Syntrophotalea carbinolica DSM 2380: one gene and its partner. The protein of the gene in region 1 binds, or shares a complex with, the protein of each later gene. Links are inferred from orthologs where the notes say so. Each region holds a gene or a part of one and is shown on either strand. Other genes may lie near its edges. The genes, in order: tsaE and tsaD.

Region 1 (3,133 bases):
GCGGTTAAGGCCGGCAACAAGCTGGGCCTGCTGGTTCATGCCGGTCACGGATTGACGTATTTCAATATTCAGCCGGTCGCAGCTATCGGCGGCATTCGGGAATTCAATATCGGCCATAGCATTATTTCGCGAGCCGTTCTGGTTGGTATGGACCGGGCGGTGCGGGAAATGAAGGATCTGGTCGGCGGGGCCTGACATGCCGTATCTGAGCGGGTTGGGTAACGATCTGGTGCGCATTCAGCGTTTTCGGAGGTTTCTGGAGGCCGGGAAGACCGCCATCCTTGAACGGTTGTTCACCGAGGAGGAGCGAAGCTTCTGCCTGGCCAAGAAAGATCCTGCGCCCCATTTCGCCGTACGGTTTGCCGCCAAAGAAGCCTTTTTGAAAGCTCTTGGAACCGGACTGCGTTATGGTATCCGCTGGCAGGATATGGCGGTGGTGCGCAATCCGGAGGGGAAGCCCGACCTGGTTCTGGATGGCGAGGCCGCCCGCCTGTTTGAAGACCGTGGCCACGTCCGTCTGCTGCTGTCGTGCAGCCATGATGGGGATTACGCTTTTGCCACTGTCGTGTTCGAGGGTAACTGATCCGCTTTTGTCTCCAATCCGGAAAGGGATATGATCATGCTGAAAGCCCGTGATATCATGACCAGCGAAGTACATACGGTTTCCATGGAAACCAGCGTCGATGAGCTGGCCCGTTTGTTTGTCAAGACCGGGGTCAGCGCCATGCCAGTGGTCGATTCCGAAGGCATGTTGCAGGGTATCGTGACGGAGACCGATCTCGTTGCCCAGGATAAGCCCTTGCATATCCCGACGGTCGTATCCCTGTTCGACTGGGTCGTTTATCTGGAGAGCGAAGACCGTTTCGCCGAGCAGGTAAAGAAAATGACCGCCCAGAAGGTGCGGGAAATCTGTACCACCGATGTAGCGACCTGCTCGCCTGACGAACCGGTTTCCCAGGTTGTCGCCGTGATGCTGGAAAAGTCGGTACATATGGTGCCGGTGGTGCAGGAAGGTAAACTGCTGGGGGTCGTTGCGCGGCTCGATATCATTCGCAACATGGAGCTCTAAACCGTGTCGGAGTGGATTCTCGATACCGCCTCGGCGGAAGAAACCAGACGCCTCGGCCGTTGTTTGGGCCAGGTGATCAAAGATCCTGTCGTGCTGCTTTTGAGCGGTGACCTGGGCGCGGGTAAAACCTGTCTGACCCAGGGTATCGCCCGCGGCTTGGACATTCCTGAAAGCGAGCCGATCGTCAGCCCGACATACACTTTGATGAATTTGTATGAGGGACGTTTGCCGCTTTATCATTTCGATCTTTACCGGCTGGCGGATCCCAGCGAACTGGAGGATCTCGGGTTGGAGGAATACCTGCCCGGAGACGGGGTCGCCGTGGTGGAGTGGGCCGATCGTTTTGACGATCTGTGCCCGACCTATCTTGCTATCCGGATTCAGCATCGGGGTCCCGATATGCGGGCCATTCGTTTTTGCGCTGTCGGTCCGACGGGCGAGACTCTGTTGGAGGCGTTGCAATCCGTTTGGCAATCGCAGGGTTGAAACCATGCCTGCATCCACAAACGGGATTGTTTGTAAAAAGGCAACCAGGCTGCATTCTATCGGCTTTGGTTTGCCATGTGAAATACGGATCGTATAAGCAGGTTGACAGGCCGGAGACAGTCTCGGATTCAGGACTTTCGAGACGTTTCCATGGGGTGGGGTTGCTACCGCATTCTGCCTGAACGCCTGGTTTTCCATATTGAAAAGGAGGAAGGGGACTATGGCCCTGGTAGTACAGAAGTATGGGGGGACATCGGTCGGTGATGTTGACCGGATCCGCAATGTCGCCCGGCGCGTTGCCAAAACCTACGACGACGGAAATGACGTGGTCGTGGTTGTGTCGGCTATGTCCGGAGAAACCAATAAACTGGTGGCTCTGGCCAATGAATTATGCGATTTTCCCAGTGAACGTGAATATGACGTACTGGTGTCGACGGGCGAACAGGTGACTATTGCTTTGCTTTCCATGTGTTTGCAGTCCATGGGTTACAAGGCAAAAAGTTATCTGGGCCATCAGATTCCCATCTTTACGGACAGCACTTTCAGCAAGGCGCGTATCGAAAGCATCGACGACAAGAATATCCGTGAAGATCTCAATAACGGCACGATCATTGTCGTAGCCGGTTTCCAGGGTATCGACCATGACGGCAACCTCACCACCCTGGGACGGGGCGGTTCCGACACCTCCGCCGTCGCGGTGGCCGCCGCTCTTAAAGCCGATGTCTGTGAGATTTATACCGATGTGGACGGCGTCTATACGACCGATCCCCGGATTGTGGCGGATGCCACCAAAATCGAGAAAATTTCCTACGACGAGATGCTCGAAATGGCTTCCCTCGGAGCCAAGGTATTACAGATACGTTCGGTGGAATTCGCCAAAAAATACGGCGTGATCGTGCACGTGCGTTCCAGTTTTAACGATAATCCAGGGACCCTGGTTACCAAGGAGGACGAGGATATGGAAACCGTTCTGGTTTCGGGCGTTACATACAATAAAGACGAAGCGAAGATTTCCGTGATGGGTGTGCCTGACAAGCCTGGTGTCGCCGCCAAGCTGTTCACTCCCCTGACCACTTCGAATATTACCGTTGACATGATTATCCAGAATGTGTCCAACGACGGACTTACCGATCTGACTTTCACAGTGCCGCGCGGCGATTTCAAGAAGGCTCTCAAGGCCGTCGAGGAAACCGCCCGGGAAATCGGTGCGGCCGGTGTGCGCAGCGATGAAAATATCGCCAAGGTATCCATTGTCGGGGTCGGAATGCGTTCCCACTCCGGGATTGCCAGCAAGATGTTCCGGGTTCTTTCCCAGGAAGGTATCAACATCCAGATGATCTCAACCAGCGAGATCAAAGTTTCCTGTGTTATTGATGCCAAATATACGGAATTGGCAATTCGTGTACTGCACCAGGCTTTTGGTCTGGATAAAAAAGATAGCAAGGCCGAATAAGGGGTTTCCGCTGGATACCCGGCTGCAGCCAAGAGGTAATGCAATGACTGCGATTCGATTGTACGATACCACCCTGAGAGATGGCACCCAGGCCGAAGAGATATCCTTTCTGGTCGAGGATAAAA
Region 2 (3,276 bases), 990 kb from region 1 along the record:
CGAACCACACCTGGCACAATACGGACAGAATGCCGTAATTCTTGCTGCCGGGACCGGCACACAGTCGCTCTCCGACCTCCTGCTGGAACATCAATACCAGGCGCGAAAAAAGATGCCGGTGATCGAGGATCTTAAAAACAATCTGGCTGGAGATATTATAGGGCAGATTGGCGATCAGCTTATACGGCGGATCGGTCAAAAGAGCCGTCCAATCCAGCTTCAGGGCATCCCCGAGATGTACAACAAGCTTGTCCTCATCGCGGGCCTGCAAGCCGGCCCCAAGATCCCGATCGATCTCGATGACATGCAGTCTGGCCACCTCCGGCAACAACCGGTCGGTCAACGCTCCAAGGCCGGGACCGATCTCCAGCACCCGGTCCTCAGGCTGCAAATCGGCCGCCGCGAAAATCCCGTCGACAACCTGGCGGTCCTGCAGAAAATTCTGTCCGAAACGTTTTTTGGGACGGTGATTCATGGCCCTTCTTTCTGTCTGCGCCGAGGCCGTCGGGGCCAGCGGGGTATTTTCCAGGTTTGCGTTATGGGAATAATGCGAATAGCGGCGAGATAGACCGTCATGGCGGTCAATGCAGCCCATAACAGGCTGCCGACACCGAGGGGCAGCAACACTTCCCAACCGAGGCTTTTCAATGCGGAAAAACTCAAAGAGGCCGGTATGTGGACATAATCCATATTCAACAATACGCGTCCGGATTCATACTCGAGGGCATAGATGAAAGGCGCGGTAAAAGGATTCGTCACCCAGACGCCCAACACGGCGGCGAACTTATTCTCTTTGAGCATCACGGCCAGGCAAACGGCCAGCAGCATCTGAAAACCGAAGGTCGGGGTCAGCCCGATAAAAATACCCAGAGCCAAACCTTTGGATATTTCCTCAGGAGCACCGCGCAGACGCAGAAACCGTACAACCAATAATTTGATTTGCCGAACCAGAGGCCATCGCCTATACATGCGGTTCCATCCGTTCGTGACTAGCCTGTGCGGGAAGTGGCGTCACATCTCTCTGAAAATGTCAGGTCTTGCAAAAACACACCAACACCCTCGCCAACCGAAAAAAGTCAGGGGCAGAGCACAAGCTACCGGCAGGGCTGTGGCCAACCGGCCTGATCGAGGGGCCAATTGGACCGGGCGTTGAGATCCAGATCGGAGGTACAGCCCCCCGCAAGGTAGGCGTCTCCGGCAACACCGAGCATGGCGGCATTATCCGCGCATAAGCCCGGGCTGGGGAAAAATACCTGGAATCCTTCTTTAGCCGAACGCTCCCCCATCATGCGACGCAGTCCCTTGTTGCAAGCTACGCCACCGGCCACCACGATGCGTTGCAGCCCTGTTTCCCTGGCCGCCCGCAGGGTTTTTTTGCAAAGTACTTCGACCACCGCCTGCTGAAAACTGGCCGCAACATCGCGAAGATGATCCCCTTCGATGGGACCTTTCTGACTTTGCGCATAATACAGCAAGGCGGTTTTGATTCCGCTGAAACTGAAATCAAAGTTGGGTTTTTTAAGCAACGGCCGTGGAAAATCGAAGGCCTTGGGATTGCCCTCGGCGGCCAGCCGATCGATGACCGCACCGCCGGGATAACCGAGCCCCAGAAGCTTGGAGACCTTGTCGAAAGCTTCCCCCGCGGCGTCATCGAGGGTCCGGCCGACAATCCGGTACCGACCGATACCGTCGACGCGATAAAGGTGGGTATGCCCCCCTGAAACAGCCAAAGCCAGATAGGGAAACGGGACATCCTGCTCCAACAGAGGCGCCAGAATGTGCCCTTCCATATGATGAACGCCGACCAGCGGGATATCCAGCGACATGGCCATGGCCTTGGCCATGGACAAACCGACCAGCAAGGCACCCACCAGACCGGGACCGCGCGTTACGGCGATGCCTTCGATATCGCCAAGCGCAACCCGGGCCTGGCGCAAAGCATCGTCGACCACCACCGCCACAGCTTCCATATGTTTGCGCGAAGCCAGTTCGGGGACGACACCGCCATACAATGCGTGAACGTCGATCTGCGATGCAATGACATTCGACAAAACCTGGCGGCCGTCACGTACGACAGCCGCCGAAGTTTCGTCACAGGAAGATTCAAGGGTCAACAATAACATGAAACAGGGTCTTCTTTCTGAACCGGCAGCCCGTAAATCGAGGCATGCAGAAAATCAAAGCAGATTGGCCGCCAGTTCCGCCAACGGCGAACGCTCTCCGCGCATCAGGGTTATGTGCCCGGCAATGGATTGATTTTTGAATTTTTCCACGGCATAGGTCAGGCCATTACTCGATGAATCGATATACGGATTGTCAATCTGATACGGGTCGCCCGTCAGGACGATTTTGGTCCCTTCCCCGGCACGGGTGATGATCGTCTTGATTTCGTGAGGCGTGAGGTTTTGCGCCTCGTCGACAATCATGTACTGTTTAGGAATGGAACGCCCTCTTATATAGGTCAGGGGTTCGATTTCCAATATCCCCATTTCGACCAGCTCCTTGTAACCGCGCTTGCGCTTGCCGTGCTCATCGACCATGCCAAGCAACAATTCGACGTTATCGAAGATCGGTTGCATCCACGGAGCGAGCTTTTCCTCGACGTCGCCGGGCAAAAACCCGAGATCCCGACCGAGGGGAAAGATGGGCCGCGACACCAACAGGCGACTGTAACTGCCTTCATCGGCCGACTTGGCCAAACCCGCGGCAATGGCGAGCAGAGTCTTGCCGGTGCCGGCCTTGCCCACCAGGGTAACGAGCTGGATGTCATCGTTGAGCAACAGATCGATAGCGAATTGCTGTTCGCGATTGCGCGGGGTAATGCCCCACAACCCTTCCTTGGGAGGTTTAATCAGCGGTAAGACCCGTCCCAGGGCGGCATCGTAGCGCCCCACGGCCGTATGGGAGGTATTGCCCTCGTCGACCAGGGTCAAACACTGGTTATCGAAAAAATCACCGTCGACATCGATATACCCCTGACCGTAGAAGCGGTCAACCTGCTCGCGGGGCAGAACCGCCTCGTCCATACCGGAGTAGAGTTCTTCTATGGAAACCTTGTCCGACTCGTAATCCTGGGCATTAAGGCCGACGGCATCGGCCTTGATGCGCAAGTTGGTGTCCTTGGTGACAAACACCACGGGACAATTGCAGTCATCCTTCAGTTGCATGGCTACCGCCAGGATGCGGTTATCGCCACGATCCGCGCGCAGCTCCGGCGGCAGACGTTTAAGGGCCTGCTCGGAATAAAGAACCACCTTAAGCGTGCCCCCCTCAGGA

The links.
Region 2: the proteins of tsaE (region 1) and tsaD are in contact, whole or in part, in a crystal structure (PDB 6N9A), measured with the Thermotoga maritima proteins. The link is inferred for Syntrophotalea carbinolica DSM 2380 from one-to-one orthologs. Residues at the interface, in WP_004082108.1 of Thermotoga maritima: Leu37, Gly38, Lys46, Lys57, Val59, Lys60, Ser61, Thr63, Phe64, Thr65, Leu66, Met67, Val69, Pro71, Tyr82, Arg83, Leu84, Asp86, Asp88, Phe89, Asp93, Ile128, Asp130, Glu131, Arg134; in WP_004082750.1 of Thermotoga maritima: Cys10, Asp11, Arg49, His50, Leu82, Gly84, Gly135, Gly136, Glu154, Thr155, Leu156, Asp157, Asp158, Ser159, Glu162, Asp165, Lys166, Arg169, Leu170, Tyr175, Lys213, Thr214, Leu217, Tyr218, Gln221, Arg222, Asn324.

Annotation. Positions count from the first base shown.
Region 1 is NC_007498.2:1,175,910-1,179,042, forward strand. The notes cover bases 1-2,813. They hold tsaE (tRNA (adenosine(37)-N6)-threonylcarbamoyltransferase complex ATPase subunit type 1 TsaE), read left to right. Parts: upstream 1-1,072; coding sequence 1,073-1,555; downstream 1,556-2,813. Other genes in these bases: PCAR_RS05830 (pyridoxine 5'-phosphate synthase), read left to right, coding at 1-195; acpS (holo-ACP synthase), read left to right, coding at 197-583; PCAR_RS05840 (CBS domain-containing protein), read left to right, coding at 620-1,069; PCAR_RS05850 (aspartate kinase), read left to right, coding at 1,776-2,813. In the rest of the region: more of PCAR_RS05850, read left to right, coding at 2,814-3,008; cimA (citramalate synthase), read left to right, coding at 3,052-3,133. UniProt on the Escherichia coli protein: Required for the formation of a threonylcarbamoyl group on adenosine at position 37 (t(6)A37) in tRNAs that read codons beginning with adenine.
Region 2 is NC_007498.2:2,163,107-2,166,382, forward strand. The notes cover bases 110-3,065. They hold tsaD (tRNA (adenosine(37)-N6)-threonylcarbamoyltransferase complex transferase subunit TsaD), read right to left. Parts: upstream 2,124-3,065; coding sequence 1,095-2,123; downstream 110-1,094. Other genes in these bases: rsmA (16S rRNA (adenine(1518)-N(6)/adenine(1519)-N(6))-dimethyltransferase RsmA), read right to left, coding at 110-475; PCAR_RS10245 (DUF2062 domain-containing protein), read right to left, coding at 472-969; PCAR_RS10255 (PhoH family protein), read right to left, coding at 2,178-3,065. In the rest of the region: more of rsmA, read right to left, coding at 1-109; more of PCAR_RS10255, read right to left, coding at 3,066-3,276.